One region of the Nocardiopsis sp. NPDC055879 genome, then DNA from elsewhere that is predicted to be linked to it. Evidence: predicted binding sites of a transcription regulator. Region 1 holds the regulator's gene; each other region holds the start of a gene.

The links. The regulator HrcA, encoded in region 1, represses chaperone genes, less so after heat shock. The targets are predictions, from matches to a motif close to TTGGCACTCTCNNNNNGAGAGTGCCAA.
Positions count from the first base shown of each region.
Region 2: a site for HrcA is predicted at 7,426-7,452, ahead of ACWGKS_RS14215 (FmdB family zinc ribbon protein). Genes of this name have one in related genera too.
Region 3: a site for HrcA is predicted at 5,410-5,436, ahead of groES (co-chaperone GroES). Genes of this name have one in related genera too.

Region 1 covers NZ_JBSHCT010000001.1:305,720-316,105, reverse strand. The annotation lists gene ACWGKS_RS01290 (hypothetical protein) at 1-327, shown strand, start outside; gene ACWGKS_RS01285 (16S rRNA (uracil(1498)-N(3))-methyltransferase) at 414-1,151, opposite strand; gene dnaJ (molecular chaperone DnaJ) at 1,148-2,299, opposite strand; gene hrcA (heat-inducible transcriptional repressor HrcA) at 2,304-3,317, opposite strand; gene ACWGKS_RS01270 (DUF3097 domain-containing protein) at 3,495-4,334, shown strand; gene ACWGKS_RS01265 (hypothetical protein) at 4,375-4,872, opposite strand; gene ACWGKS_RS01260 (DUF4870 domain-containing protein) at 4,861-5,190, shown strand; gene ACWGKS_RS01255 (DUF4870 domain-containing protein) at 5,224-5,865, shown strand; gene hemW (radical SAM family heme chaperone HemW) at 5,941-7,173, opposite strand; gene ACWGKS_RS01245 (hypothetical protein) at 7,431-7,976, shown strand; gene ACWGKS_RS01240 (LacI family DNA-binding transcriptional regulator) at 8,087-9,154, opposite strand; gene ACWGKS_RS01235 (glycoside hydrolase family 13 protein) at 9,251-10,386, shown strand, end outside.
Region 2 covers NZ_JBSHCT010000010.1:162,246-172,631, forward strand. The annotation lists gene ACWGKS_RS14170 (STM4014 family protein) at 1-39, opposite strand, end outside; gene ACWGKS_RS14175 (STM4015 family protein) at 36-1,106, opposite strand; gene ACWGKS_RS14180 (class I SAM-dependent methyltransferase) at 1,284-2,075, shown strand; gene ACWGKS_RS14185 (phospholipase D-like domain-containing protein) at 2,205-3,443, shown strand; gene ACWGKS_RS14190 (calcium-binding protein) at 3,540-3,755, opposite strand; tRNA gene ACWGKS_RS14195 (tRNA-Arg) at 4,036-4,111, opposite strand; gene ACWGKS_RS14200 (D-alanyl-D-alanine carboxypeptidase family protein) at 4,527-5,636, shown strand; gene ACWGKS_RS14205 (MscL family protein) at 5,704-6,129, opposite strand; gene ACWGKS_RS14210 (SAF domain-containing protein) at 6,216-6,866, opposite strand; gene ACWGKS_RS14215 (FmdB family zinc ribbon protein) at 7,045-7,407, opposite strand; gene ACWGKS_RS14220 (5-formyltetrahydrofolate cyclo-ligase) at 7,563-8,228, opposite strand; gene galU (UTP--glucose-1-phosphate uridylyltransferase GalU) at 8,401-9,339, shown strand; gene glp (molybdotransferase-like divisome protein Glp) at 9,441-10,386, shown strand, end outside.
Region 3 covers NZ_JBSHCT010000010.1:223,885-234,270, forward strand. The annotation lists gene ACWGKS_RS14475 (zinc-binding dehydrogenase) at 1-929, shown strand, start outside; gene ACWGKS_RS14480 (aegerolysin family protein) at 1,006-1,392, opposite strand; gene ACWGKS_RS14485 (hypothetical protein) at 1,757-3,727, opposite strand; gene ACWGKS_RS14490 (class I SAM-dependent methyltransferase) at 4,077-5,336, opposite strand; gene groES (co-chaperone GroES) at 5,567-5,878, shown strand; gene groL (chaperonin GroEL) at 5,986-7,584, shown strand; gene shbA (RNA polymerase sigma factor ShbA) at 7,867-8,421, shown strand; gene guaB (IMP dehydrogenase) at 8,717-10,207, shown strand; gene ACWGKS_RS14515 (GuaB3 family IMP dehydrogenase-related protein) at 10,323-10,386, shown strand, end outside.

The DNA of each region.
Region 1 (10,386 bases):
GGTTCCGAGGCCTCCCCCTCTCCGGAGGACGAGGAGGACACGGAGGAGGAGGGCGTGGAGTCCACCTCCAGCTGCCCGCCCAAGGACGAGGTCACGCCCACGGCGACCGACTCCGAGCGGGACAAGGAGGAGCGGGACGCGGCTTCGGCCGATCCCGAGTGCGACCCGGAACAGGAGCCGACCGAGGAACCGACCGGTCCCGGCACGGACCCCGGCACCGCCCCGGAGGACGACCCCGAGGACGACGAGTCCCCCGGTGGCGGCACCCCCGGTAACGGGAACAACGGCGGCGGCGGTACCGAGGACGAGCTTCCCAGCGCCCAGTGACCCGGGTGGCATGAGGACTCCGGTGGTGTGACACCGAGAAAACGAGGAGGACCCGCGCCTACGGCGCGGGTCCTCCTCGTTTCGTTCTACCAGCGCCCGGTTCGGGCCTGGAGCAGTGACAGGGCCGCCACCCCCGCGGTGGAGGTGCGCAGGACCGAATCGCCCAGCAGCGCCCGGACGGCACCCGCCTCGTCGAACGCGGCGAGCTCCGCTTCGGACACTCCGCCCTCGGGCCCCACCACAAGTACGACCTCGGTGACGGAGTCCGGCAGCGGCAGTCGGGACAACCGTTCGGTCGCGTCCTCGTGCAGGACCACCGACAGGTCGGCCTCGGCCAGCAGCGCCGCCGCGCCCTTGCGGTCGACGGGTTCGGTGACCTCGGGCAGGCGCGCCCTGCGGGCCTGTTTGCCGGCCTCCCGGGCCACGGCCCGCCACTTGGCGAGGGCTTTGGCGCCCCGGTCGCCCTTCCACTGGGTGACGCACCGTTCCGCGGCCCAGGGAACGATGGTGTCGACCCCGACCTCGGTCATCGTCTCCACCGCGAGCTCCCCCCGGTCCCGTTTGGGCAGGGCCTGGAGCACGGTCAGACGGGGACGCGGCTCGGGTTCGTCGAGGCGTTCGAGAACCCGGCACAGGAGGGCTTCCTTGCCGAGGACCTCCACCACCTCGCACCGCGCCCGCGAGCCGAGACCGTCGGAGAGATCAACGGTCTCGCCCTCACGGACGCGTCGGACCGCGGCGGCGTGCCGCCCCTCGGGCCCGTCGAGCCGGATCCGGTCGGCGGCCAGGGCCGCGGTGTCGACCAGGAATACCGGTGGGGTCACTTGCCGGCGCCGAAGGCGTCACGGATCTTGGAGAAGAACCCGCCGTGGCCAGGGCTGAACCGGCCCGGGTTCTGGTCCTCCCCGCGCAGTTCGGCGAACTTGCGCAGCAGGACCTCCTGCTCCTCGTCGAGCTTGCTCGGCGTCTCCACGTCCACCCGGATGCGCAGGTCGCCCCGTCCACCACCGTCGAGGTGGCTGACGCCCTTGCCGGGAAGGGTGATGACGTGTCCGGAGTTGGTACCCGGGCGCAGGTCGATGTTCTCTGTGCCGTCGAGGGTGTCGAAGGCGAAGGAGGCGCCCAGCGCGGCCGCGGTCATCGGCACGGCGATGGTGCAGTGCAGGTCGTCACCGTGACGCTCGAAGGTCGGGTGCGACTTCTGGACGATCTCCAGGATGATGTCGCCGCGCGGTCCGCCGTTGGGGCCGACCTCGCCCTCTCCCGCGAGCTGGATGCGGGTGCCGTCGTCGACACCGGCGGGGATCTTGACGGTGCGGGTGACCTTCTCGCGGACCCGCCCCTCACCGGCGCAGTCACCGCAGGGGTTGGTGATGACCGAGCCCTGGCCCGAGCACTGCGGGCAAGGGCGCGAGGTCATGACCTGGCCCAGGAAGGAGCGCGTGACCTGGGATACCTCACCCTGGCCATGGCACATGTCGCAGGTGGTTCGCTGTGAACCGGCCGCCGTCCCCTCACCCTGGCAGGTGTCGCACAGGATGGCGGTGGGGAAGGTGATCTCCTTGCTGACGCCGAACGCGGTCTCGACCAGGTCCAGCTCGATGCGGATCTTGATGCTGCGTCCGCGCCGGACCCGCTCGCGCGGGCCCCGCCCACCGGGCTGGCCGCCGCCGAAGAAGGCGTTCATTATGTCGTCGAAGGCGAAGCCGCCCGCGCCACCGAAGCCGCCGGCGCCGCCACCGCCTCCGCCACCCGGGGCGAAGGGGTCGTGACCCATGTCGAACATCCGACGCTTGTTCTCGTCGGAGAGGACCTCGTAGGCCTGGGTCACCTCTTTGAAGCGATCCTGGGTCGCCGGGTCGGGGTTGACGTCCGGATGCAGCTCGCGCGCGAGCCGCCTGTACGCCTTCTTGATCTCGTCCTTGGACGCGTCGCGACGCACCCCGAGAACCTGGTAATAGTCTCTGGCCACTGAGTTACTGTCCTGCCAAAATCTGTCCGACATACCGAGCCACCGCACGGACGGCGCCCATCGTCCCCGGGTAGTCCATCCGGGTGGGTCCCACCACACCGATCTTGGCCAGCGACTGGTTTCCCACACCGTAGTCGGCCGAAACGATGGAGGTGGATCGAAGGCCCTCGTGGAAGTTCTCGGCGCCGATGCGCACCGTGAGCATCGAGGGGTCCTTCGCCTCACCCAGCAAACGGATGAGGACCATGTTCTCTTCCAGTGCTTCGAGCACGTCCCGCAGACTCGCCGCGAAGTCGACCGCGGCGAGGTTGGCGGTTCCCGCCAGTACGATCTTCTCCTCGTGTCGTTCGACGAGGCTCTCCAGCAGGACCGAGAGGACGGCGACCGCCACGGGCCGGTCCTCCGGGGCAACCTGCGCGGGGAGGTCGTCCACCGCGTCCGGTACGTCACCGAGGTGCTTCCCGGATATGGCGCGGTTGAGCATGTTGCGCAGATCGTCGACCACCTTCTCGTCGACGACGCCCAGACCGTCGATGACGCGCTGTTCGACCCGTCCGGTGTTGGTGATGACGACCATCATGATGCGTTGGCCGCCCAGGGGTACGAGTTCCACGTGCTGCACCGACGAACGGGTCAGCGACGGGTATTGGACGATCGCGACCTGACGGGTGAGCTGCGCGAGCAACCGCACCGTGCGGGCGACGATCTCGTCGAGGTCCACGGCACCGCCGAGGAAGGACTCGATGGCGCGGCGTTCGGCGGCCGAGAGCGGCTTGACCGAGGAGAGCCGGTCCACGAACAGGCGGTATCCCTTGTCCGTGGGCACTCGCCCCGCGCTGGTGTGCGGCTGGGCTATGTACCCGTCCTCCTCCAGCGCGACCATGTCGTTGCGGATGGTCGCCGGGGAGACACCGAGCGGGTGTCGGTCGGCCAACGACCTGGAACCGACGGGCTCGTTGGTGTTGACGAAATCCTCGACGACGGCACGCAGGACCGCGAGCTTGCGCTCATCCAGCAACTCGCCACCTCCTGGCACTCCGTGGTCCTCAGTGCTAATTCTATGCCCGACCGCAAACGCGTGTGGGTACCCGCCGGTAGTAACACGGGAGCGAGGCCGTCTTCTTCCCGACGGATCGGCGACGTGCGCCACCCGACCACGCGGTTCCTGAGCCTGTCACCAGTACACTGCGGCACCGTGGTTACCAATGGAACCGGCCGTTACGGCCGCGACGTTCTGGCCGGAGACCGGCGACTCCCCAAGAAGGGCACGGTGCCCGAGATCCCACTCGACCACGACCTGGTGGTCGAGGACGCCGACGAGACGTTCTGTGGGGCGGTGGTGGCCTGGGACAAGGCCACGGTGACCCTGGAGGACCGTGACGGTGGTCGCCGGGTGTTCGAGTTGGCACCCGCCGCGTTCCTGGTGGACGGGAGACCGGTGACGCTGGTGCGCCCCACCGCGAAGCCGAAGGGCCCGCTGCGCAGCGCCTCGGGATCGATCGCGGTGACCGGCGCGCGGGCGCGTACCGCGCGGGAGAGCCGTATCTACGTCGAGGGCGCGCACGACGCCGAGCTCGTGGAGAAGGTGTGGGGTCACGACCTGCGGGTGGAGGGCGTGGCCGTGGAGTTCTTGGAGGGTGTGGACGACCTGCCCGCGGTGGTGGCGGAGTTCGCCCCCGGGCCGGGGCGCCGGTTGGGTGTGCTGGTGGACCACCTGGTGCCCGGGTCCAAGGAGAGTCGTATCGCCGAGCGGGTGCGCGGCGAGGACGTGCTGGTGGTCGGGCACCCGTATGTGGACGTGTGGCAGGCGGTCCGGCCGGGCGCGGTCGGGATCGGGGCCTGGCCGCGGGTGCCGCGTGGACTCCCGTGGAAGGAGGGGGTCGTGGACGCCCTGGGGTGGCGGATGGAGACGGGTGAGGCATGGCGCCGCATCCTGGGGTCGGTGCGCGGCTATGGTGACCTCGAACCCTCCCTGTTGGGACGTGTCGAGGAGCTCATCGACTTCGTCACGGGCCCCCATCCCCTGGAAGACTAGGCTTGCGGGACCACCGGCCCCACCATTCGGGCACGTCCGATCAGCATCCCCGACAGCGGATCCAAGGAAGACCATGAGCGAGACTCCGTCGAATCCCCCGTCCCCGGACGAGCCGCAGGGGCAGCAACGGCCTCCGCTGCCGCCACAGGCGCCGCAGGCGCCCCCACAGCAGGGCGGGCCGGGGTACGGGCGGACGCCCGGGCCGCATCCGCAGCAGCCCCCGGGCGCCCGGCCCGGTCCCGGTCCCGGTCCCGGTCAGCAGTATCCGCCTCAGCAGCCGCAGCAGCAGGCCCAGATGCCGCAGCAGTACGCGCAGCGGCCACCCCAGCAGGGACAGCCGGGTTTCGCCCCGCCCGCATCCGCGCGACCCGCCGACCACGGGCAGCAGTACGCGCAGCAGCCGCAGGCGCCACAGCAGGGGTTCGCCCAGCAGCCCCAGCAGGTTCCCGGGCAGCAGCCCTACGTTCAGCAGGGGTACGCGCGGCAGCCCCAGCGGTCGAGCGGCGACGATGGCATCCTGGTCGCGATGTCGGCGCACCTGACCGGCTTCATGATCGCCTTCCTCGGCTGGATCCCGCCGCTGGCCATCTACTTCGCCAAGCGCAACACGTCGCCGTTCGTGCGGCACCACGCCGCCGAGGCCGCGAACTTCCAGATCACGATGCTGATCCCTTACGTGTTCGCGGGGGTTCTGTACGTTGGTCTGGGTATCTTCTTCGGGAACCTGGCGTGGATCGGTTCCCTTCTCATCGCCCTCGTATGGATCCTTTCCATCGTCTTCGGCGTCCTAGGGGCCTCAGGCGCGAACAAGGGGGCGTGGTACCGCTACCCGTTCAGCATCCGACTTCTCAAGTAGATACAGCTCTCGCACCGACAAGGAAACCGAGCCATGTCCTACCCCAACGGCCCATCTCCGGAGGATCCGTACTCCCAGCAGGGCGGCCAACCCGGTCAGCCCTCGGGCGGCTATCCCGCGCCCGACCAGGGCGGAGGATACCCGCCCCCGCCGCCCGGTCAGCCCGGCTATGGTCAGAGCGGCCCGCAGCAGCCCGGATATGACCAGGGTGGCCACCCGCAGCAGCCCGGCTACGGCCAGGGCGGTTACCCGCCGCCTCCCGGCTACGACCAGGGTGGTTACGCGCAGCAGGGCCAGTACGGCGGCTACGCCCCGCACCCCGGCATGCAGGGGTCCTCGGCGACCACCGGTCAGCCCAACCAGGACGAGCGCACCATGGGTCTGCTCAGTCACCTGAGCGGCATCCTGCTCAGCTTCCTCGGCCCGCTGATCTTCTTCCTGATCAAGAAGGACGAGTCCCCGTTCGTTCGCGACCAGGCCGCTCAGGCGCTGAACTTCCAGTTCATCCTGTTGATCGGCTACCTGATCTCGGCGGTGCTGTACATCATCTTCATCGGGGCCATCCTGCAGCTGGCCGTGTGGGTGTGCGCGGTCGTCTTCGGCATCCTCGGCGGCATCGCGGCCAACAAGGGCGAGTGGTACCGCTACCCGTTCAACGTCAGCTGGGTGAAGTAGTCTCCGGCCACGACCGGGGCTCGGCTTCGGCCGGGCCCCTTCGTCGTGTCCGGGTCGCGCGTTCGCCGGCGCGACTCAGGTGAGGTCGCGCACGACCGCGTCGGCGAGCAGACGGCCTCGGCGGGTCAGGGCGGCGTATCCGCGGGCGTGGGCTCCGGGTTCCAGCAGCCCCTCCCCCACCAGGCGTTCGGCGGTGGTCAGACCGGAGGCGTCGAGCAGCTCCAGGGGGCAGCCCTGTTCCATCCGTAGTTCGAGCAGGACGCGTTCGAAGCGGCGTTCGTCCTCGGTGAGGATCTCCCTGGCCTGTGCCGGCGTCTCCCGGGCGGCCAGGCGCGCGGCGTAGGCGGCCGGGTGCTTGACGTTCCACCAGCGGGTTCCACCGACGTGGCTGTGCGCGCCGGGGCCCACGCCCCACCAGTGCCCACCGGTCCAGTACAGCGAGTTGTGCGCGCTGCGGCCCTCGGGCGCGCGTGCCCAGTTGGAAACCTCGTAGGGGGTGTATCCGGCGGCGGCCAGGGCCTGGTCGGCCATGAGGTAGCGGTCGGCCATGGTGTCGTCGTCGGGTTCGGTGAGTTCGCCGCGGCGCACCCGGGCGGCCAGCCGGGTGCCCTCCTCGACGATGAGCGAGTAGGCGGAGACGTGATCGGGGCCCGCGCCGATCGCGGCCTCCAAGGACCCCGCCCAGTCGTCGTCGCTCTCACTCGGGGTGCCATAGATCAGGTCGAGGTTGACGTGCTCGAACCCGGCCTCACGTGCCCAGGCCACGCACTGTTCGGGCCGTCCGGGCGTGTGGCCTCGCTCCAGGACGCGCAGGACGTGCGGGCGGGCGCTCTGCATACCGAAGGAGACCCGGCTGAAGCCGGCCTCGCGTAGGCGGCGCAGGTAGTCGAGGGTGACCGTCTCCGGGTTGGCCTCGGTGGTGACCTCGACGTCGGGGGTGAGACCGAAGCGGTCCCTGATGGCGGCCAGCACGCTCCCCAGGTCCTCGGCGGGCAGCAGGGTGGGCGTGCCGCCTCCGATGAACACGGTGCTCACCGGGGGGCGCTCGCCGGTCAGGACCTTGTCGGCGAGGTCGATCTCGGCGATGGCCTGTTCGGCGTAGGTCTCGCGGGAGGAGGTGGCGGTGCCGTCCCGGGAGACGAGTTCCTCGGCGGTGTAGGTGTTGAAGTCGCAGTAGCCACATCGGGTGACGCAGAAGGGCACGTGGACGTAGAACCCGAGGGGCCGGTCGCCGAGTTCGGCGAGGGAGTGCGCGGGAAGCTCCCCGGTGCGGGGCACCGGTTCGCCGTCGAGGGCTACGGAAGGCATGTTCCCAGTGTCGCCGACGGGGCGGGGTGGGCGGGCACGGTCGCGGCCCGGCTGTGGCGGAGAGCTCGCGACATCGAGAGCTCGGACACATACCGACCGGTCGCGGACGTGCGCGGGGGCGGTGATCCGGGGCTTTCCCGGAACGCCCGCCGAGGTGGGACCTTCGTCCTTGGCGGCCATTACCACCGGGCCTCGAAAGGCGCTCGTACAAGGGGTTGTCTTGGAGGTGACACAACAGTTCGGCGAGAGGACACACGATGTCCGACCACACGACCACCCCCCGGAGCGCGCCGATGGAGGGGCGATCCCTCATCGGGTCCCGCGCGGCCCGTTACGTCTTCGCCGTCACCCGGATCTCGATCGGCTGGGTGTTCCTGTGGGCCTTCTTCGACAAACTGCTGGGGCTGGGGTTCGCCACCCCCGCCGAAGCCGCCTGGATCAACGGGGCGAGCCCCACCGAAGGGTTCCTCACCAACGCGGTCGATGGTCCCTTCGCCGGAGCGTTCGGCTCGATCGCCGGGACTTTCTGGGCGGACCCGCTGTTCATGGCGGGGCTGCTGGGCATCGGAGCCGCCCTGGTCCTGGGCATCGGTGAGAGGATCGCCGCCGCCACGGGCGCGTTGATGATGATCCTGATGTGGGCGGCGGTGCTGCCCTTGGAGACCAACCCGTTCATGGACGACCACATCGTCTACGCCCTGGTGCTGGTGGGCCTGGCGTGCGTGCGGTCGGCCGAAACCCTCGGGCTGGGTCGCTGGTGGGGTTCCACCGCCCTGGTCCGCGGGTTCCCCGCCCTGCGGTGACCCGAGCTCCCGTCCCGCGGTGGGTGCGGGACGGGAAACGGGGGTGCGTGCGCGCGGCACGCACCCCCCTTTTCGTGTTCGTGTCTCTTCGTGTTCGGGCGCCCGGCCGGTCAGTGGCCCTGGGCGGCGACCCTGGGTTGGTGTCGGGAGGGCGCCGCGACGGTGTGGGAGGGGGCGGCCGGTACCGCGGTGGTGGAGCCGCGCACGACCAGTTCGGGGTCGAAGACGTACTCGGCGTGGGAGACGGGGTGTCCGGCGATCTCGTCGCACAGGGCTCGCACGGCGGCCATCGCCATGGCGTTGATCGGCTGCCGGACGGTGGTCAGGGGCGGGTCGGTGAAGGCGATGAGCTGGGAGTCGTCGTAGCCGACCACGGAGAAGTCCTGGGGGACGCGCAGACCGCGCTGGCGGGCGGCGCGGATGGCGCCCAGCGCCATGATGTCGGATCCGCAGACCATGGCGGTGACACCGCGTTCGATGAGGCGGTTCGCGGCGGCGTGCCCACCCTCGACCCCGAACAGGGAGAGTTCGACGAGGTCGTCGGCGTCCAGGCCGTGTTCGGTCAGCGCCTGGTGGAAGCCCTCCAGCTTGCGGTGGACCGGGACGTAGCGCTCGGGTCCGCTGGTGAAGCCGATGCGGGTGTGGCCGAGGGCGACCAGGTGGTTGACGGCCAGACGGCCGGCCTCACGGTCGTCGGCGGAGATGAACGCCGCGGGGATGGCGTCGGAGTAGCCGTTGACCAGCACGATCGGCAACCGTCTGGCGACCAGGGCGTGGTAGCGCTCGTGCGAGGCGGAGGTGTCGGCGTGCTTGCCCGAGACGAAGAGGATGCCGGAGACGTTGCGCTCCAGGAGCAGCTCGACGTATTCGTCCTCGGATATTCCGCCGGGGGTCTGGGTGCACAACACCGGGGTGTAGCCACGCTGGGCGAGGGCTCCCTCCGCGGCCTGGGCGAACATCGGGAAGACCGGGTTGTCGAGCTCGGGGATCACCATGCCGACCAACCCGGCGGAGCGTTGTCGCAGCCGCGCCGGACGCTCGTATCCAAGGACGTCGAGGGCGGTCAGGACGGCTTTTCGGGTGTCGCCGCCGACGCCGGGCTTGTCGTTCAGCACCCGCGAGACGGTCGCCTCGCTGACGCCTGCGTGCCGCGCGATGTCGGCAAGTCGTGGACCCATAACGACAACTCTAGTCGAGATCGGCGTCACATGGCAGAAAGTTGACGGTAATCTTGCGCAAGAACTTGCAGCCACTCTTACGGAAGGACCCCGCTGATGCAGCACGAGGCGCACTGGTGGCGTGAAGCAGCCATTTACCAGATCTATGTGCGCAGCTTCGCCGACTCCAACGGGGACGGAGAGGGTGACCTGGCGGGGATCCGCGAGCGTCTCCCCCACCTGGCGGAGTTGGGCGTCGACGCGATCTGGTTGACCCCGTTCTACGTCTCACCGCTCGCCGACGGCGGATACGACGTCGCCGACTATCGTGACGTCGACCCACGATTCGGTACCCTCGACGACTTCGACGCCCTGCTCAAGGACGCCCACGAACAGGGCATCCGTCTGATCATCGACGTCGTCCCCAACCACTCCTCCTCGGAGCACGCGTGGTTCCGCGAGGCCGTGGCCGCCGAGCCGGGCGACCCGGCTCGCGCGCGCTACATCTTCCGGGACGGCAAGGGCGCCGACGGCGAGGAGCCGCCGAACAACTGGAAGTCGATCTTCGGTGGTCCGGCCTGGACCCGCCTCACCCGCCCCGACGGCACCCCCGAACAGTGGTACCTGCACCTGTTCGACCCCGGTCAGCCCGACTTCGACTGGACCCACCAGGAGGTGCACGACGAGTTCGACGACGTCCTGCGCTTCTGGTTGGACCGTGGGGTGGACGGCTTCCGGATCGACGTCGCGCACGGCATGGTCAAGGACCCGGCCCTGCCCGACATCGACCCCGACGCCAAGGCCGACATGCTCGACGGCAGCACCTCGCTGCCGTACTTCGACCAGGACGGCGTGCACGAGATCTACCGTCGTTGGTCGCGGATCGCGTCCACCTACGAGGGCGACCGCGCCCTGGTGGCGGAGGCCTGGGTCGAGGACTCGAACCGGATCGCGCGCTACCTGCGTCCGGACGAGCTGCACCAGGCGTTCAACTTCGAGTACCTGACCGCCCCCTGGGACGCGGCCCGGCTGCGCGAGGTGATCGACGGTTCCCTGAAGGCCAACGGGGCCGTGGGCGCCACCACCACCTGGGTGCTGTCCAACCACGACGTCGTCCGGCACGTGACCCGCTTCGGCGACGGCGAGCAGGGCCTGCGTCGTGCGCGCGCGGCGACGCTGCTCATGCTCGGCCTGCCCGGTTCCGCGTACATCTACCAGGGCGAGGAGCTGGGCCTTTCGGAGGTCACCGACCT
Region 2 (10,386 bases), on a different contig from region 1:
CACCACGACCAGTGGCCGCCCGGCCAGGGGAGTGCTCACTCGGTGACGGAGGGGTAGTAGGCGTACTCGTCGTCGGGGTCGTCGCTGTCGGGAACCTCCCGCTCGGAGAGATCCACCTCCAGGCCCGCGGACGCGAAGGCGGCGCGCACCCGCTCCGTGTCCTCCTCCGACAGGTAGTGGTGACGCAGGTCCAGGCTCTCCAGGTGGGCCAGCGCCGGCACCGAGGCGAGCAGGTGGTCCACGTCCCGGCCGCGCAACGAACCCTCGGAGAGGTCCACGGAGGTCAGCCGGGCGAGCACGGGCGCCTCGACCAGGGCGCGCAGCCACAGGCCGGTGTCCTGGGCGTTGCGCAGGCCCAGGTGGCGCAGGTTCGGGAGGGCGTCGCCGGACAGGACCGGGGCCAGGTCCTCGGGGATGGCGTCACCCCCGTACTGGTCGACGCCCAGCCACAGCTCCAGGTGCTCCAGGTTCGGTAGTCCGGAGGAGAGGACCTGGCGTACGACGGGGCCGGGAAGACCACCGCTCTGCAGGGTCAGGGACCGCAGACCGGTGTGCTCGTCCACCCGCAGGGCCAGCGTGCTCGCGTCCGGGAAACCGCCGCCGTCGCCCGTGCCACGGACCGTCAGTTCCGCCAGGCGAGGGTAGGCGGCCAGGAGCGGCGCCAGATCGGACTGCTGGATCCAGGAGATCTCGGTCTCCTCGAACGTGATGTCACCGAAGAACAGCGAGCGCAAAGCCGGAAAGGCGGCGGCGTGTTCGACGAGCAGGTCCCGCACCCCGGCGGAGGAGACCTCGGGGTCGTCGTACAAGCCCCAGTCACCGATGACCAGTGCGACGACCCGGGTGGTGTCCACGTCGCGGACGAACCGGGTCAAGTAATCGGCGAGTTCCTCACCGTCCTCGGCGACCCGCAGTCGCCAGGCCACGTCGCCGGGGGCGGTCATGGCCTTGTCCATCCGCTCCCGTTGCGGAACGGACGTCGGCGCCTCCTCGTCGTTCCTGCGGGCCTGCCGGGCGGCTTGGCGTAGCAGCTGATCCTCGGCGCCCTCCGACAGGAAGTCCACCACGGGCAGTCCCGCGTACTCGGTGAGGTGTTCGCTGTTCATCGGTTCGCCTTCTTCTCAGGTCCGGAGCCGCTGTCAGGGGATGCGCTATTTCTAGCAGTGGCCGGAGACGATCGAGGCTGTGCCGTGGCCCGGTGATGGCGGCCGGGGCCGGTCGAACCGCCTCCGGGCGCGGCGCTGCGGCGGGACAACTCCACGGGCCGGTGTGAGAGTGGGGCAATGGCTACTCACAGTGAACTCCGGGACTTCTGGGAGCACCGCCTGGAAGAGGACTGGACCGAGAGCGGGGTGGGATACCGAGCGCTCGGGCGGCCCTTCAACAGGTGGATGTACCGGGTGCGGGAGGAGGTCTTCCTCCGTGAGGTGGGCCGACTGGAGCCGCGCGGGGCGCGCGTTCTCGACGCGGGCAGCGGAACCGGCTTCTACGTGGACCTATGGGATCGACTCGGGGCCGACGTGGTCACCGGTTGCGACATGGCCCACGCAGCGGTGGAACGTCTGCGCGGACGCTTCCCCCAACACCGTTTCGTCCGCCAGGACGTGTCCGCCCTGGACGCCTTCGAGGACGCGAGCTTCGACGCCGCCTCGTGCATGGACGTGCTCTTCCACATCACCGACGACGATCGCTACGCGGCGGCCCTGGAGGGCCTGGGCCGGGTGGTACGTCCCGGCGGAGCGCTCGTCATCTCCGAGAACTGCCTGCAACGGCCCGAACAACGTGGGGAACACCAGGTCGATCGCACCCTGGAGACCATCACCTCACTCGCCGACAAGGCCGGGTTCGACGTGGTCCGGCGGGTGCCCATGCTCGTGCTGATGAACGCCCAGGTCGACGCCGCACTGCCCTGGCGCAAGCTCTGGGGCGGGTTCCTGCGGGCGGTCACCGTCACCTCGTTCACCGGTCGGCTGGCCGGCGCCCTCCTCTACCGGGTGGACCGTCGGCTGGTCCGTGGCCGATGGGAAGGACCCACCACCGAACTGCTCGTGCTGCGCAGGCGCGAACGGGACTGACCCGGCCCGCGGCGAGGCGGTTCGTCCGAGGTCCACCGTGCACGGCCGGATACGGTTGGGACACAAACCGTGCCGGGCCGCGCCCCAGGGCGACCCACGGCAGACGGCCTGTTCCGGGGAGGCGACCGTATGCTGAGACGTTCGACCGTCATGACCTGGGTTCGGCGAGGGCTCTTGGGGCTCCTCGCCACTCAGATCGCCGTGGTGGCGACCCTTGTCGGGATCGACCACTGGCGAAAGAAGGTGCGCCCGCACCGGGTGAACTTCCCCCGTACCGAACCCACGTCCCTGCCGCTCGGGGGCAACACCACCACCGTCTACACCTATGGCGCCGACCTGTTCGAGGACATGCTCGGGGCCATCCGTGGTGCCCGCCGTCGCGTCCTCTTCGAGTCCTTCATCATCAAGTCCGACGCCGTGGGCCAAGAGTTCAAGGCCGCCCTGATCGAGGCGGCCGAACGCGGTGTCGAGGTGTACGTCGTCTACGACGGTTTCGCGAACCTGGTGGTGCCCCGTCGGTTCTTCGAGTTCCCACCCTCGGTACGGGTTCTGCGCTACCCGGTGTTCCGGCTCGGGATGCTCCTCCTGGACATGCGCAAGTCCGGCCGGGACCACCGCAAGATCCTCACCGTCGACGGCGAGATCGGCTTCGTCGGCGGGTTCAACATCGGCTCCACCTACGCGATGGAGTGGCGCGACACCCACCTGCGGGTGGCCGGCCCGGTGGTGTGGGAGCTGGAGAACGCCTTCGTCGACTTCTGGAACAGCAACAAGGCCGAGGGCGAACCCGAACTGGACGGGTTGGGCGAGGCCGAATGGGACCCCCACATCCGCGTCCATCGCAACGTTCCCGAACAGCTCATCTATCCGATCCGGGCGATGCTCCTGGAGGCGCTGGACCGTGCCAGGGACAGGGTCCTCTTCACCCAGGCGTACTTCATCCCCGACCAGGAGCTCGCGAACGCGCTCATCGATGCCGCCGGCCGGGGAGTGGACGTCAACGTCCTCGTCCCGGAGAACTCCAACCACGTCGTCGCGGACTGGTTGGCGCGCGGCCGCTACTCCGAACTGCTCCGCGGTGGGGTGCGGCTGTGGCTGTACCAGGGCACGATGGTGCACGCCAAGACCGCCACGGTGGACAGCCGGTGGAGCACCATCGGCACCGCCAACGTGGACCGGCTCAGCCTCATCGGCAACTACGAGATCAACGTGGAGCTCTTCGACGAGGGTGTGGCCAAGCACCTGGAGCGGGTCTTCGACGTCGACCTCACCAACGCCCGCGAGCTGACCGAGGAGGAGTGGCGAGGCCGCCCCATCATGGCCAAGTTCAGCGAGATCGTCCTGGCCCCGTGGCGTAGCTTTCTCTGAGGGCTCTCGGGGGCGTGGTGACCGGAGCAGGGAGGTTCCGCCGTGGGACCCGATTTCGACGCCCCCTCGCTCAAGGCCGCGCCGACTCACGTGGGATCACTCCTCGGGGGAGAACCGGGGGAACCTGCGCGGAAAGAACACCTCGGGCTCCGCGCGACGTGGCCGCGGTCCACCCCAGTGCTGGGGCCCCGGATGGGGATCCCTGCTGAGCGCGGACGCGATCGCCGAGGGCGACCCACCTCGTTGCCGCCCTCGTGACCGACCGTTCCCCCGCTCGGTGTCGCGTTCGGTCTCGTAGTCTCCGTTCGCCACCCGGCTCACCCCCGCTCGCCCTGGATCACGCGTGTCCGGCCTGGTCGGCCGGGTCTCCATGATCGAGGTCGGAGCCTCGGGAAGCCCGTCCCGACACGACGTGGCCGGACGATTCCGTCCAGAGTTCTCCCGAGAACGGGGCCTTCACGGAACCAAAGAGTCGGTGCCGAACGCGCTGTCCGCGATACTTGTGGGGACTTGACCGTCCGTGGGGGAAACCATGGGGGAGCGAAAAGGCGTGGGCACCATCCCCGATGGAGGACGGCGCCCACGCCTTGTGTGGCGGCCCCGGCAGGATTCGAACCTGCGGCACCCGCTTTAGGAGAGCGGTGCTCTATCCCCTGAGCTACGGAGCCATGATTTTGACGGAGGTTACCCCGTCGCGGGGTCAAGCCTAACCCAGGATGGGCGTGCATGGGATGTCGATTGATGTTCCTGCGGTGCCGCGGGAGCACGCTGTGTGCGTGGCGGAGTACGCTGACCTACGATTGGTTGTCCTGGTGACGGTGTGATGTTGTTCATGTCGCGTGTCGTGATTATGGCGGCTTGAGCGTTACGGTCACTGTGGGTTGATGGATGTGACCTCCATCGGTGACCCGATGACCAGGCCTTCCGCCGGGGGTCGAGTGGGACGCCCCGCAGGGGAGCGGCTCGCTGTCCGCGGCCGTGGCCGCCGGATGGAACTGCCCAGTGTGTCCGCATGTGGACATGTAGTACGTTGCCATGCGGCCACGAGTAGATGTTCGAGGAAAAGCAGCCGGAGGATCATTCGTGCCGTTCAATTCTGATTCGGCGCGGCGCAGGTTCCGCGTGTCGGGTGGCGGGGCGCTGTCCGCCCTGAGCCTGTCGCAGCGGGTCCGGATGACGCAGGCGCTGACGCTCGTTCTGGTCACCGCGCTGCTCGTCGTTCCCATGCCGCAAGCCGCACTGGCACCCGCTTCCGCAGAGGCCGACCTTGAGGACCTGAGGAACAACGCGGAAGAGGCGACTCAGGAGCTGGAGGACGCCACCGACGAGTACGTCGAGCGTCAAGAGGCCGTGGAGGCCGCTCAGGAGGATCTGGTCGGGACGCTCCACGACCTGCAGCAGATCGAGGTCGACCTCGGTGAGATGCGCGAACCGCTCGCCCAGCTGGCCAGCACCATGTACCAGCAGCCCGACGCGGGCGTACTCGGCATCCTCGCCACCGGTGACCTCGACGAGGACCTCCAGACCCAGTCCTACGCCGCCAAGCTGTCCGAGGACAACCAGGCGCTGATCCAGGACGCCACGGACCTGCGTGAGGAGCAGGTCGGGCTGGCGAGCGAGGCGCAGGAACTACAGACCTTCACCCAGCTTGAGCAGGCGGAACTCGCCGCCCAGGTGGATGATCTGCGCGCCCAGTCCGAGGAGAGCACCAACGCGCTCACCGACGAACTGGAGTCGCGTGGTCTGGACCCCGACACCTTCATGGCCGCCTCGGAGTGCGACGCCTCGGCGGGTTCCAAGGCGGACGGCTACCCCAACGGGCTGCTGCCGAAGGATTCCCTGTGTGAGATGTACGACGGACATTTCCTGAGAGCGGACGCCGCCAAGTCCTTCCTCGAACTCAACATGAAGCACGTCGAGCAGTACGGCGAGAACATCTGCATCACCAGCTCCTACCGTGACCTGCCCAACCAGCACCGTGTGTACGGCGAGGTGGCACCCGGTTTCGCGGCGGTCCCGGGCACGAGTAACCACGGTCTGGGGCAGGCGATCGACCTGGGCTGTGGCATCCAGAACTTCCGTTCCGAGAAATGGAACTGGATGGAGACCAACGGAGGCGACCACGGCTGGGTCCACCCGGCCTGGGCCAAGTCCAGTCCGTTCGAGCCCTGGCACTGGGAGTACGAGGGCTGATCGGCCCGTGAACCCGTAGGGCGGCCCCGCGGGGCCGCCCTTACGCGTGTGCGGGGACCCGTGTGGGTCAGGCCGTGCTCTCCGGGGTCGCGGCGATCTCCGGGGTGACCTCACCGGTGCAGTGGGCGCACCTACCGGCCCTCTTGTCGATGTCGGAGAAGCAGTGCGGGCACTCGCGGGTGGTCGCCTCCTCCGCCTTGATGAACTTCTCCATGAGCTTGCCGAGCGGCAACACCACGAGGAAGTACAGGATCGCCGCGGTCATCAGGAAGGAGATGAGGGCGTCGATGAAGGAGCCGTAGAGGAACCTGCTGCCGTTGATCTCGAAGTAGAGGTCGCCGAAGGTGGGAACACCCCCGAAGATGCCGAGCAGCGGGGTGATGAACCCTTCGGTGAACGCCGTGATGAGACTGGCGAAGACGGAGCCGATGACTACCGCGACGGCGAGCTGCACCAGGTTTCCCTGGAGCAGGAACTTCTTGAAGCCTTCCATGGGGTACTGCCCTACGTGTTCGGAGTTGTTCGGGAAGGCGCCGCGGCGCGGCGCCTCGAATAGCTTTCACCAGCTCCGGAGATGGGTCAACCACGGATGATGACGGACAGTCGCGAAACGGTCGCGTGCCCGGCCAGCACGCGGGCCTCCTCCGTGGTGGCGGCGATGAGGATCAGCGCACCGCCCTCACCGGTGGTGCCCTCCTCCGCCGGTACGTCGAGCACCGGACGGTCGCCGACCACCTCGATGGCGGGACCCGCGCGGGCGGGTGGGCCACCGAGTTCGTCCATGGCCCGGGCGGCCAGTACGTCGACCCTGCTGCCGGGGGAGAGAAGGGCCACCGCCCCGGGATCGGAGACTCGGACCGGCACCGCCACCATGTCGGGGCCGTAGGGGGCGGCGGGTGGGTCGCCCAGGCGGGCGTCGGTCAGAACCTCGCCCGCGCGCACGGGTGCGTTCGGAACGAGGCCGGTGGGTGGATCCTCGGGGGAGAGGGCGCCTTCGGGAAGCAGTCGGTCCGGCAGGGTCCGACCGGCGAGGTCGGCCTCGGTCACCGGCCCGGTGGCGTCCAGGTCGCGTGCGGCGACCAGTACTTCCGTGGAGGGTTCGGGAGGGGGTCGCAGGACCAAGACGGCGCCGATCGCCGCGCAGGCGGCCAGGAGGGCCGCCACGGCGCGTCGGTACCGGTCCAGGAGGCGCAGGAGCCCACGTCGGTGACGGTAGGGGGTGGTGGTCATGCCTTCAACGCTAGAACGGCGGAAGAGGGCCGGACCGGTTATCCACAGGCCGGATTCCCCTGATCCTCCCCGGGCCGTGGAAGACCACGGAACGCTCGGGCGGCTCCGGTCACCGACACGCGAAAGCGCCGCCGGAGGATCCCGGCGGCGCGGACAGGTCAACGGAGGGTGGGGCGGCTCAGCTCTTGCTCGTGCTCGCGGTGGTGGTGTTGCCGGTGCTCTTGCCGCCGGAGGAGTCGCCGCCGGAGGAGGCGCTCTTGGCGGTGGAGTCGCCGGACTTGGCCGAGTCTCCGGAGCCGGAGGGCTTGGAGTCCTTGCCCTCGGCGGAGCCCGAACCGGTCATGGCCGAGCTGTTGGAGGTGCTGGAGCTGCTGTCGGTGCGGTAGAAACCGGAGCCCTTGAAGACGATCCCCACGGCCGAGTACACCTTGCGCAGGCGCCCCTCGCACTCGGGGCAGACCGTCAGCGAGTCGTCGCTGAAGCTCTGCACGACCTCCATCTGGGCGTCGCACTCGGTGCACGCATACTGATACGTAGGCACTGTTCCGGGTCCTCCTTGCTGGCACTCTCACCCGTTGACTGCTAAATAGTACGCGTTCGCCGACCACGGCCGCGACCGCCCCTCATCCGGAGGGATCACCGATGGGGAGGGGCACCGAAAGCGACAACGTCGCGATGTGACCGCTTAATCCCCGGTCAGTCCTCGGCCGACCCCGACCCGGACCCTCTCCGGCCACGGCCCCAGTCGGGCCAGACCGTGGCGGCGGGGTCGAAGGCGTGCAGCCCGCCACCCGGAGTGACCACCGCGTCCACGGGCCGATCATGGGGCTCCGAGGGCAGCTCCACGACGAACTCCTCGTCGTGGACCACCGCGATCGCCGGGGTGTGCGGGCCCTTGTGCGCCAGGGCGCGGTCGTAGCAGCCCGCCCCTCGTCCCATGCGTACACCGTGGTGGTCCACCGCCAGGGCCGGACAGATCACCGCGTCGGCGCGGCCCAACACCTCGGGCCCGTAACGGTGCCCGGTGGGTTCCACCAGCCCGCGCCCGGACGGGGAGAGGGAGTCGGGGCCGTCGAAGGACGCCCAGTCCAGGGTGTGGTCGGGAAGGAAGATCGGTAGCAGGACGTACGTGCCGCGCTTCCACAGCGCGTGCACGAGCCTGCGGGTGTCGGGCTCACCGCCGACCGAGTAGTAACAGGCCACGGTTCCGCCCATCGCCAGCCAGGGCAGGTCCATCAGGGCGTCGCGGACCCTCGATCCCACCCGGTCGCGCTCCCGCGGTCCCCGCTTCCGACGCTCGGCGAGGAGACGCTCGCGCAGCGCGCGCTTGTCGGCCCGTTCGCGGCCGTTCGGATCACCCATGCGCCCCAGTGTGGCACCGCCGTCCCGGATGTCCCAGGGACGCTCGTACGTCGACCCGGGTGAACTCCGGGTGGCGTTTTCTCCGCCTCCTCCCGAAAGGACGGGGACTTCTCGTCGCCACGTCCGTGGACCGAGCACGAGAACGGCTCGCTCTGCCCTAAAGTGCCTGACCATGAGCGCCGACATCGACCAGACGCGTCCCTCGACCTCCTCCGTGACCAAGGCGGTCGTCCCCGCGGCGGGTCTGGGCACCCGCTTCCTGCCCGCGACCAAGGCCACTCCCAAGGAGATGCTGCCGATCGTGGACAAGCCCGCGATCCAGTACGTCGTGGAGGAGGCGGTGGAGTCGGGTCTCCACGACGTCCTCATGATCACCGGACGCAGTAAGCGTTCCATCGAGGACCACTTCGACCGCGCCTACGAGCTGGAGGTCGCCCTTGAGGCCAAGGGCGACGCGGAGCGGCTCCGTTCGGTCCGTGAGTCCAGCGACCTCGCCCAGGTCCACTACGTCCGCCAGGGTGAGCCCCGCGGGCTCGGGCACGCTGTGCTGTGCGCGGAGGCGCACGTGGGCGACAACCCCTTCGCCGTGCTGCTGGGCGACGACCTGATCGAGACCGCCGACCTGCTGCGACGCATGATCGAGGTGCGTCGCGAACACGGAGGCAGTGTCGTGGCGCTCATGGAGGTCGAGCCCGAACAGGTCTCCCTCTACGGTTGCGCCGCGGTGGAACCCACCGAGGAGGAGGACGTCGTCACGGTCACCGACCTGGTGGAGAAGCCCGCGCGGGAAGAGGCGCCGAGCCGTTGGGCGATCATCGGTCGCTACGTCTGCGACCCCGCGGTCTTCGAGGTCCTGCACCGCACCCCGCCGGGGCGCGGCGGTGAGATCCAGCTGACGGACGCCCTGCTCGAACTCACCCGCACCAAGCCCGAGGAGGGCGGTGGCGTACGCGGGGTCCTGCTGCGGGGACAGCGCTACGACACCGGCAACAAGGCCGACTACATCCGCACCGTGGTCGACTTCGCCTGCCGGCGCCCGGACCTGGCCGAGGAGCTCCTGCCCTGGCTGCGCGAGTTCGTCGACCGCCACGACCGCGCCGACCGGAGCTGACCCGCCCGGCGCGTCCCACCGGTGTCAGTGGTCACAATGGGGTGGGGGCGGACCACACGAGTGGACCGTTCCCAGCGCGCACCACGAACCGGAGGGACCCCATGAAGAGCGTCGAACAGCACGTCTCCGATCTGCTGGCGCTGGTCGCCGTGCCCGAGGCGACGGAGCTCGACCTGCTCCGGGCCCACGGGACGGTACTCGCCGAACCGGTGGTCTCCGAGGTGTCCCTGCCGGGCTTCGACAACTCCTCGATGGACGGTTACGCCGTCCACTCCGGCGACCTGGAACACGCCTCGCCCGGCTCCCCGGTCAGACTGCCGGTGGTGGCCGACATCCCGGCGGGCGACCCGTCCCCGAGCGCGATCCGCCCCGGCCTGTGCGCGCGCATCATGACCGGCGCACCCATGCCCACGGGCGCCGACGCGGTCGTCCCGGTCGAGTGGACCGACGGTGGGAGCGTGGAGGTCCTCGTCGAGCGTCCGGCCACGCCCGGGGGGTTCGTGCGCAGGAGCGGAGAGGACGTCGAGGCGGGCGCGCGTGTGCTGAACGCCGGGACCCTCATCGGGGCGGGGGAGATGGGTGTGCTCGCCGCGGTCGGCCGCCGGACCGTCCCGGCCGTCCCCCGGCCCAGGGTCGTGGTCCTCTCCACCGGTGAGGAACTGGTCGAACCCGGGCGCCCGCTCGGCCCCGGCCAGATCTACGAGTCGAACAGCTACATGATCGCGGCCGCGGCGAAGGAGGCCGGGGGCGAGGCGCACCGCCACGGCTTCGTCGGCGACGACCCGGTCAGCGTTCGTGACGCCCTGGAGGGGCTGCTGCTGCGCGCCGACATCGTCGTCACCACCGGTGGCGTCAGCATGGGCGCCTACGACGTGGTCAAGGAGGTGCTCGGCAGGCAGGGGACCGTCGAGTTCACCTCGGTGGCGATGCAGCCCGGCAAGCCCCAGGGATACGGCACGATCGGCCCGGACGAGACCCCCATCATCACGCTGCCGGGCAACCCGGTGAGCGCCTTCGTCTCCTTCCAGATGTTCGTACGGCCGGTGC
Region 3 (10,386 bases), on a different contig from region 1:
CCTTCGACGACCCCCTTTCCGGGCTGGACCTCGGTGAGCGTCCCGACCCCGAACCCCGGGAGGGGTGGACGACCGTTCGGGTCAAGGCCGCCTCGCTCAACCACCACGACGTCTGGAGCCTGCGCGGGGTCGCCCTCAAGGAGGAACGGCTTCCGATGATCCTGGGCGGGGACGCCGCCGGGATCGACGAGGACGGCAACGAGGTCATCGTGCACGGTGTGGTGACCGAGCCTCCCGTGCCCGGCAGATCGCCGCGCTTCTCCCTGCTGTCCGAGGTCCACGACGGCACCCTCGCCGAGAAGGTCCTGGTGCCGAAGGAGAACCTTCTCCCCAAGCCGCCTGAGCTGTCCTTCGAGGAGGCCGCGTGCCTGCCCACGGCCTGGCTGACCGCCTACAGCATGTTGTTCGGCAAGGCCGATCTACGGCCCGGGTCGACCGTGTTGGTGCAGGGTGCCGGAGGTGGGGTCTCCGGCGCGCTCATCACCCTGGCCGCGCGGGTGGGCCACCGGGTGTACGTGACCGGTAGGGACGAGACCAAACGCGCCAAGGCCATGGAACTGGGGGCCTACGCGGCGGTGCCCTCGGGGGAGCGTCTGCCGGAGAAGGTGGACGTGGTGTTCGACTCGGTGGGGCAGGCCACGTGGAAGCACTCCATCCTGTCCCTCAAGCCGGGTGGTGCCGTCATCACCTGTGGGGCCACCAGCGGTGACGCCCCGTCCGCCGAACTGACCAGGATGTTCTTCCTGCAGTTGCGCGTGCTGGGTTCCACGATGGGCACCAAGGAGGAGCTCCGGGCCCTGGTCGAGATGTGCGTGCGCACCGGCGTCCGGCCCCGGATCGACCGGGTGCTGCCGCTCAAGGACGCGAAGGAGGGGTTCCGGGCGATGGCCGAGGGCGACCTCTTCGGCAAGATCGTCCTGACTCCCTGACTCCCTGACAGCGGAGAAGCGGGCCCCGGCGGAGCGTGTCCGTCGGGGCCCGTCATGTCGGCCGTGGTCATCGGGTTCAACGGCCGTCGACGACCTTCACGATGACGTCTTCGACCCTGCCGCTCCCCGCGAAGCCCTCGATGGAGGCGGCGATGTCCTGGTGGGAGGTCTTGGTGGTGACCTTGTTGCTCGATCCCGCGACCCAGGGCACGTCCCAGTAGATGGTCACGGTGGTCTCCGTCTCGTCCCCGATCTGGTAGACCACGTAGCCCTCGGTCCCGGATGAGGTGTTCGACCTGCCGCTGGAACGGAAGGCCAGGACGCTCTCCTTGGCCGGGACGTCGACCGGGTACTGGTTGGGGGAGTCCGTCCACTTCCCCCAGACCAGGTGTTCCGACTGGAACTTGAGGGTCTGGTTGGTCCGGTTGTTGATGTGACAGATCATTTGCAGGCTGTCGGCCATGACGCACTCCTTTCGTTTTGCGAAAAACGCGTTCGAGGCAATGACGTAATGTTCCACCATTGCCTTTAAGCGTAACAATAAAGGATTCGATCCCACAAGGTAAAAATGGCGGGAACTTGCGCAACCCTGGCATCAAGTAAACTAATTTCATTTCTTTTTCGGGCGAGTTTCGCCATTTCCTTATAAGGGTTATTCTGGAAAGTTATTTTTTCTATTCACATCCGTTTTCACCTGGGATGATCGTTCACTCGCGGCGCAGGGTCAACGCCTTCCGCTCCCCGGAGCAGACCGGGTGGAACACGAAAGGGGCCCGGAGCGATAGTGCTCCGGGCCCCGACTCGCCCGCCGTGAGTCGAACGGCGACCTAGTCGTCGTCCTCGTCGTCGCCGCGACGCTTCTTCTTGCCGTCACGGCCCGGGCGCAGAAGTGCTTCGGCCAGCGCCAGAACCGTTTCCTCCAGGGAGGAGAATCGCTTGGTGATGTCGTCGTGCGAGTTCTCCACCGCCTCGGTGACGGTCTCCTCGAACTCGTGCCGGTCGGGACGCTGCTTGAGTTCGCGCAGGACCGGGTCCACCGCCGAGGTGACGTGCGCGTCGATCTCGTCGAGCTTGTCGGAGTGGTCCGGCTGCGGACGGTCCACCAGCTCGGTCAGACGCCGGTGCAGCTCGCTGACCTCCAGGGTCTGGGGGAGCTGGTTGAGTCGCTGGTTGAGCGCCTCCAACCGGTCGTCGATGGCCTCCATCCGGCCGTCGACCCCCTCGAAGTGACCGCTGACGCCCTCGAACTTGCCCTCGACACCGTTGACCCGGCCGTCGATGCCGTCCAGGCGACCGTTGACGCCGTCCATCCGGCCGTCGACGCGGTCGATCTTGCCCTCGACGCTCTCGAAGCTGCCCTCGAAGTGTCCCTCGAAGGTGTCGAACCGGTCGGTGAGCCGACCCAGCTCGTGGTCGACCTTGCCGGTGATCTGCGACAGGTGGGTGTCCACCTTGCCGTTGAGGGCCTCACGATGCCGCTCCAGCCGCTCGTCGAGCGCGCTTCGGTGGCTCTGGGTCTGCTCGGTGAGGGTTTCGGTGAGCGTCTGGTGGCGCTCCTCGCTCTCCGAGGTGAGCCGCTCGTGCGCCTCCTGGATGGAGGTGCTCAGCTCGGCCAGGTCCGTGGCGGTCTTCTCGGTGTCCTGGGCGACCTTGGTGGCGAGGGCGTCGGCGCGCTCGGTGACGGACTCGCGCAGGCTCTCGGCGGTCGCCTCGGCGTGCTCGCGGGTCTCGGTCCGGCCCAGCTCGATCTGCTCGTCCAGCTCCGACAGTCGCTGACGCAGGTGTGTGCGCAGGTCGGTGAGGGAGGACTCGTGGTTCTCCCGCAGCTTGGTGAGCGTGCCGGTGAGGTCGGCGACGGCGGCGGTGGCCTCGGCGTGGTTCTCCTCGGCCTGGGTGCTTAGGTGACCCACGCTCTCGGTGAATTTGCCGGTGAGGGCCTCGTGCCGCTCCTGGGAGGTCGTGGCGAGGGACTTGAGCCCCTCGGCCAGTTCCTTGTGGCGCTCGCCCAGCTCGCCGGTGTTCTCCTGCAGGCGGGCCAGCAGGGTCTCGTTCTGCTGAGAGGCGCTCTCATCGACGAGGGTGCGCAGTTCGGCGGTGCGGTCGGCGAGGGTGGTGTTGAGCTCGGCGCGGCTCTCCCGGACGGCCTCGCGGGTCTGCTCGACCGCCTCGCCCAGGGCGTCCTTGCCCTCCACGAACCTGCCGGCCAGCTCCTCGTGACGCTCCCCGAGAGTGGTGTCCAAGGTGGCGAGCGCGGTCTCGATGGCCTCGGTGCGCCCGTTGAGGGTCTCCAGGGCGGTGTCGAGGGCGTCCAGACGGGTGCCGAAGGTCTCGCCAAGCGCGGTGACGCGCTCGCCGACCTCCACCACCTGCTCCGCGGTCCGGGTCCCGGTCTCGGCCATGCGCTGCAGACGGGTCAGCGCGGTGTCGAGGTGGCCGGCGATGCGGTGGGTGTCGGCCCGTAGGGAGGGCATGTCCGACAGGGGCTTGACCTGTTGACCGAGAACCTCGATGTGCTCGGCGAGGGCCTCGGCCCACTCCGGCGGACGGGCCAGGAAGTCGTCGATCCGACCGTCGACCGCGGTGATCGACTCGGCGAGTGAGGTGAGCTCGCGTTCGCGCAGCTCGCGCAGCAGCCACTCCATGCCTTCGAGGCGCTGGCGCATCTCCTCGCTGACGGCCCCCTGGGACTTCTGCTCGGAGACGTGTTCCTGGGCTGCCTGGGAGAGGAGGTCGCGCATCCGGTCGGAGACACCGGACTGCCCCCCGCCGTTGAGGAAGTTGTGATTGGTCTGTTCCACCGAGGTGCTCCTTATGGTTCTGGCGCTCCCGCCCTCGCCCGGTGCTTCGGACGGTGGAGGTTTCCGGGAGGACGGGTTCTCGATGGTCCCCGGATGGGCGGCGTGACGCGCCGACTAGGCCTCAACGTGACGAAAGCGTGACTGTGCGTACACATTGGGGGTGTGGGCGCTGTGCCGGTCCGGGTGGGCCCATGAGAAAGGGGAAGAGTACGGCGGGGGCCAGTTTAACGACATCACCCGGCGTAACCAGGGGGGTCCATGAAAGATGTCGTTATGTGAGGTAACGATATGGTTCGCGCCCGGTGGTTCGAGTTACGTGCGGGCTTTTTCCTCGAAAGTCGAGGGGCTTCTATGGCGTCCCGATTTCGCGACACAGCAGGTAGAAGGGTTTTTCGCCGATTCGGGTGAGGGCGATGGTCATCTTCTCCGGACCGGACGCCTTCAGATCGCGCCGAAGCCTCTCCGTGTCCACGGCCGATCCCCGTTTCTTGATCGTTATCGTTCCGGCCCGGTGGGCCCGCACCGAAGCGCGAAGTCTCTTGGCCGAGAACGGCGCGCACTCCACGATCTCCAGCACCCGCCACAGCGGTGAGACCTCGACCCGGTCCGAGGTGAAGTAGGCGATCCGCTCGTCCAACAGGGCCCCGTCCACCTTGGCCGCGGCCTCGGCCACCAGGTGCGAACGCACCACCGCCGGGTCCGGGTCGTAGAGATAGCGTCGCGCCGCCGACACCGGAGCGGGCCCCAGGTCTGGGACGGCGTCCAGACGCGCGACGGAACCCTCGCTCGCCAACAGCCCGGGCCGCTCGTGCAGCACCGTGGCGCGGCGCCGAGGCCCCTCCGCGAGCGCGCCGAACCACAGGGCCGTCTCCTTCAGTTCGCCGTCCACCGAGATCCACTCCACGGCGGCCGCGGGGGACAGGGCCTCGTGCGGGATGCCCGGCGCCGCCTTCAGACAGGCCGCGCCCGCGGCCTCGGCCAGGGCGGTGGCCACGTCCCACGGGGGTGAATAGGACGCCGGGTCGAACACCCGACCCCGGCCCCCGCGGCGGGCCGGGTCACAGAACAACAGGGGATGGGCGCCGGGGGCCACCTCGTTCACGTCGCCCTCGCGCACATCGGCGTGATCGGACAGGCCCAAGGCCTCGATGTTGGCGCGGGCCACCGCCACCGTGAGGGGGTCGGCGTCCACCCCCTCCACCGGAACCCCCACCTCGGCCAGGGCCAACAGGTCGGCTCCCACGCCGCAGCACAGGTCGCCCGCCGGGCCACCGTTCAGGACGGAACCGGCCACCTCGGCGACCCGTTCGGCGCGGTGGGCCGCGATCGAGGCCCGGGTCGACTGCTCCAGGCCGTCGGGGGTGAAGAACATCCGCGTCGCGCGCTCCCCGAACTTGGCGCGTCCACGCTCACGCAACCCCACCTGGGTCATCACCGCGTTGACGAGTTCGGACACGGGAAGGTCCGGGGCCAGGGCGGACACCGCCGGGTTCGCGCGCAGCCGAGAGGCCGTCGACAGGGGATCCTTCGCGGCGGAGGCGGGGTCCACTTCGGCCAGGACCTCCCGTCCCGCGTCGGTGAGCAGCGCCGAGAAGGCGGGAAGGTGCATGGGTTCTCCTGCGGTGGGCACGACGAGAAGGCGAGCCCGCCCCCGTGACCAGGACCCTCGCCACATTTCCATTCTGGCACTCTCGGGGGTAGAGTGCTAACCGCGACGAGGCCGGTCTGGCACCCGCGACGACAGGCCGCCGCGGTCGCCCCTTTTACGAAGAGCCGGTCCGTGCTCCCGCACGGGCCGCCGTTCAGGACACCGAAACCTTGAAGGGGGAGGTCACTACCGTGTCGACCGCCACCAAGACCGTGCTGAAGCCGCTTGAGGACCGCGTCGTGGTCAAGACCCTGGAGGCCGAGCAGACCACCGCCTCCGGTCTGGTCATTCCGGACACCGCCAAGGAGAAGCCCCAGGAGGGCGAGGTCCTGGCCGTGGGTCCCGGCCGCTGGGACGACGAGGGCGACAAGCGCATTCCGCTGGACGTCAGCGTCGGCGACGTCGTTCTGTACAGCAAGTACGGCGGCACCGAGGTCAAGTACGACGGCGAGGAGTACCTGGTGCTCTCCGCCCGCGACCTCCTCGCGGTCGTCGAGAAGTAGCTCTCGGCGTTCGATCCTCGACATCCCGCACCGGTCGGCCCTCGAAGCCGGGCGGGGCGGGATGTCCTCGTTACATGACCTCACAACGGTAAGAGGAAACACCACAGATGCCGAAGATCCTGGAGTTCGAGGACGACGCCCGTCGCGCCCTTGAGCGGGGCGTGGACCGTCTCGCCGACGCCGTGAAGGTGACGCTCGGTCCGCGCGGCCGCAACGTCGTCATCGACAAGAAGTTCGGCGCCCCCACCATCACGAACGACGGTGTGACCGTCGCCCGTGAGATCGAGCTGGAGGAGCCCTACGAGAACCTGGGCGCCCAGCTGGTCAAGGAGGTCGCCACCAAGACCAACGACGCCGCGGGTGACGGAACCACCACGGCCACCGTGCTGGCCCAGGCGCTGGTCCGCGAGGGCCTGCGCAGCGTGGCGGCCGGTGCCTCCCCGATGTCCCTGAAGAAGGGCATCGACACCGCCGCCCAGCAGGTGTCCGAGACCCTGCTGGAGCGCGCCGTTCCGATCAAGGAGCGCTCCGACATCGCCTACGTGGCGACCAACTCGGCCCAGGACGCCCAGATCGGCGACCTGATCGCCGAGGCGTTCGACAAGGTCGGCAAGGACGGTGTCATCACCGTCGAGGAGTCCCCGGCGTTCGGGCTGGAGCTCGACTTCACCGAGGGTCTGCAGTTCGACAAGGGCTACATCTCCCCGTACTTCGTCACGGACGGGGACCGCCAGGAGGCGGTGCTGGAGGACGCCCTCATCCTCATCAGCCAGGGCAAGATCGGCAACCTCAACGAGCTGCTGCCGCTCCTGGAGAAGGTCGTCCAGACCAAGAAGCCGCTGCTGATCATCGCCGAGGACGTCGAGGGCGACGCCCTGGGCGCCCTGGTGCTGAACAAGATGCGCGGTGCGCTCAACGTCGCCGCGGTCAAGGCGCCCGGCTTCGGTGAGCGTCGCAAGGCCATGCTCCAGGACATCGCCGTCCTCACCGGCGGTCAGGTCATCTCCGAAGAGGTCGGCCTGAGCCTGGACAACGCCGAGCTGGACGTGCTGGGCACCGCCCGTCGCATCACCATCACCAAGGACGACACGACCATCGTCGACGGTGCCGGTGCGCAGGCCGACGTCGAGGACCGCGTCCGCCAGATCCGCAACGAGATCGAGGCGAGCGACTCCGACTGGGACCGCGAGAAGCTCCAGGAGCGCCTCGCCAAGCTCGCGGGCGGCGTCTCGGTGCTGAGCGTGGGCGCGGCCACCGAGATCGAGCTCAAGGAGAAGAAGCACCGCTTGGAGGACGCCATCTCGGCGACTCGTGCGGCCATCGAGGAGGGCATCGTCGCCGGTGGCGGCGCCTCCCTGGTGCACGCTTCCACCGCCCTGGGCGACCTCGGCCTGACCGGCGACGAGGCGACCGGCGTGTCCATCGTCCGTCGCGCGCTGGTCGAGCCGGCCCGTTGGATCGCGGAGAACGCCGGTGCCGAGGGCTACGTCGTGACCCACAAGATCTCCGAGCTGGAGATCGGCCACGGGTTCAACGCCGCCACGGGCACCTACGGCGACCTGACCGGTGCGGGCATCCTCGACCCGGTCAAGGTCACCCGTTCCGCCGTTCAGAACGCCGCTTCCATCGCGGGCATGCTGCTGACCACCGAGGTGCTGGTCGCGGACAAGCCCGAGGAGGACGAGGGCGACGGTCACTCCCACTAGGGGGTGAGACGTCGAGCGGGGGCGGGCCGCCACGGTATCCCGCCCCCGCTCGCTGAAGCGGCTCGGAGTGGTCGGTCTCACTATCATGGGGGAAGGTCGAAAGAGCATCTTCTCTGCGGTGATTTCGGGCCATTTTTCCAAAATGTGACCATTCCGTAGTTGCCGATTGGAGTGGTTGGGTCCCGTGATGCGGGCATCATTCCTAACGTGACGGATGCAGGCGCCCGGGGGGGCGTTACCGCGCAGCGGACAGGGACGCCCTCCGACGTGCGCGAAACGGGTTTGAACCAACTGGGATCGCTCGCCGTTCAGGGGGACGACGGGGCGATGGACTCGCTGCTGCGCGAGATCCGACCCATGGTGGTGCGGTACTGCCACAGCAGGCTGGCGCGGGTGTCGGGGCTGGCACACCACTCCGACGACGTCGCGCAGGAGGTCTGCATCGCCCTGATCACGGCGATCCCCAGATACCAGGACCGGGGCAGGCCCTTCGCCTCCTTCGTGTTCGGCATCGCGGCGCACAAGGTCGCCGACACCCTTCGAGTGGCCGGACGAGTGGAGACGGTCCCCACCGACACCGTGCCGGAGCCGCCGGACGAGGGGCCCGGACCGGAAGAGGCCGCCGTGCGCGTCATCGAGGCGCAGCGGGCCAGAGAGCTCCTCGACGAGCTTCCCGAACAACAGCGCAGACTGCTGGTGTTGCGGGTGATCACAGGACTGACAGCGGACGAGACGGGACATCTTCTTGGAATGTCGGCAGGGGCGGTACGGGTTGCCCAGCACCGAGCTATTGCTCGGCTTCGGAAGGTGGCCCTGGCGAACCGCGTCCTCCCATAAGGCCTCGATCGAGCACGGACGCGTGCCCGGGCCGGGCACGAGAGCCTGCCCGAACCGCATCACCTTCCTCCCCCCGAGGCGCTCCCGCGGGTACTGCCGTTACCCCCACGCTTCGTCCCGGTGATCCTTCGGTGACCTCCGCTCTCGGGCCGACCGTGACGTTGCGCACTTCATGGCCGTGGTGACGGGGCGAACAGTCCATTCCACCTGGGGAGCACGACACGACGTCCTAGGATGAGACGACACGCGGGGGTGATCCGCGCAGGTGTTGCCGGTCAACAGCGGAGGTTGTGTCATGAGCCAGGAGTACAGCGAGTACGGGGACAAACTGCTCCCGCCGGGGCTGACCTACGATGACGTCCTGCTGGTACCGGGTTACTCCGATCTTCAACCCGGCGACGTGGACACCGCCACCCGCCTGTCCCGCAACATCGAACTCAGCATCCCGCTGCTGTCCGCCGCGATGGACACCGTCACCGAGGCCCGCATGGCCGTGGCGATGGCCCGCCAAGGCGGCGCCGGGGTCCTGCACCGCAACCTCTCCGCCGAGGACCAGGCCGGCCACATCGACCTGGTCAAGCGCTCCGAGGCCGGCATGGTCACCGACCCGGTCACCTGTCAGCCCGAGGACGACCTCGCCGAGGTCGAGCGCCTGTGCGCCCACTACCGGATCTCCGGTGTCCCGGTCACCGACGCCCAGGGCAGGCTCGTCGGCATCGTCACCAACCGCGACATGCGCTTCGAGGACGACCGCTCCCGCCTGGTACGCGAGGTCATGACCACGGAGAACCTGGTCACCGCGCCGGTCGGGGTCAGCCGCGAGAAGGCCTTCGGGCTGCTGCGCAAGCACAAGGTCGAGAAGCTTCCGCTGGTGGACGCCGACAACCGCCTCCGCGGCCTCATCACCGTCAAGGACTTCATCAAGAGCGAGCAGTTCCCCGACGCCACCAAGGACGCGGACGGCCGTCTCGTCGTCGGCGGCGCCGTCGGCGTGGGCACCGAGGCGGAGGAACGCGCCAAGCTGCTCGTCGACGCCGGGGTCGACTTCCTCGTCGTCGACACCGCGCACGGCCACTCCGCGGGGCTCGCCGACATGATCGCCAAGCTCAAGGCCAACTCCCGCGCCGACATCGTCGCCGGCAACGTGGCCACCCGAGCCGGGGCCCAGTTGCTCATCGACGCCGGTGCCGACGCCGTCAAGGTCGGCGTGGGCCCGGGTTCCATCTGCACCACCCGGGTGGTCGCCGGTGTGGGCGCCCCACAGCTCACCGCGATCCTGGAAGCGGCCAAGGCGTGCGGCCCGGCCGGTGTTCCGCTCATCGCCGACGGCGGCCTCCAGTACTCCGGCGAGATCGCCAAGGCGATCACCGCCGGCGCGAGCACCGTCATGCTCGGCAGCCTCCTCGCCGGTGTGGAGGAGAGCCCGGGTGAGCTCATCTTCATCAACGGCAAGCAGTTCAAGGCCTACCGCGGCATGGGGTCGCTGGGCGCCATGCGCGGCCGCTCCTTCTCCAAGGACCGCTACGCCCAGGCCGACGTCTCCTCCGAGGACAAGCTCGTCCCCGAGGGCATCGAAGGTCAAGTGCCCTTCCGTGGCCCCCTCTCGGCCGTCGCCCACCAGCTCGTCGGTGGACTGCACCAGTCCATGTGGTACGCGGGCACCAGCACCCTGCCCGAACTGCGTGAACGCGGCCAGCTCATGCGCATCACCAGCGCCGGCCTGCGTGAAAGCCACCCGCACGACATCAAGATGACGGTGGAAGCACCCAACTACAACGCCCGCTGAAGCACGAACGGGAAATGAGAGGGTGACCGTGGACGGATAGACTCACGTCCGCGGTCATCGCGCCGGTCGACCGACCGGCGCCGCACGTCAGAGGGGAAGCGAAGCGTTGGCTCAGGTGGAGATCGGGCTGGGTAAGAACGGGCGTCGCGCCTACGAACTCGATGAGATCGGGATCGTGC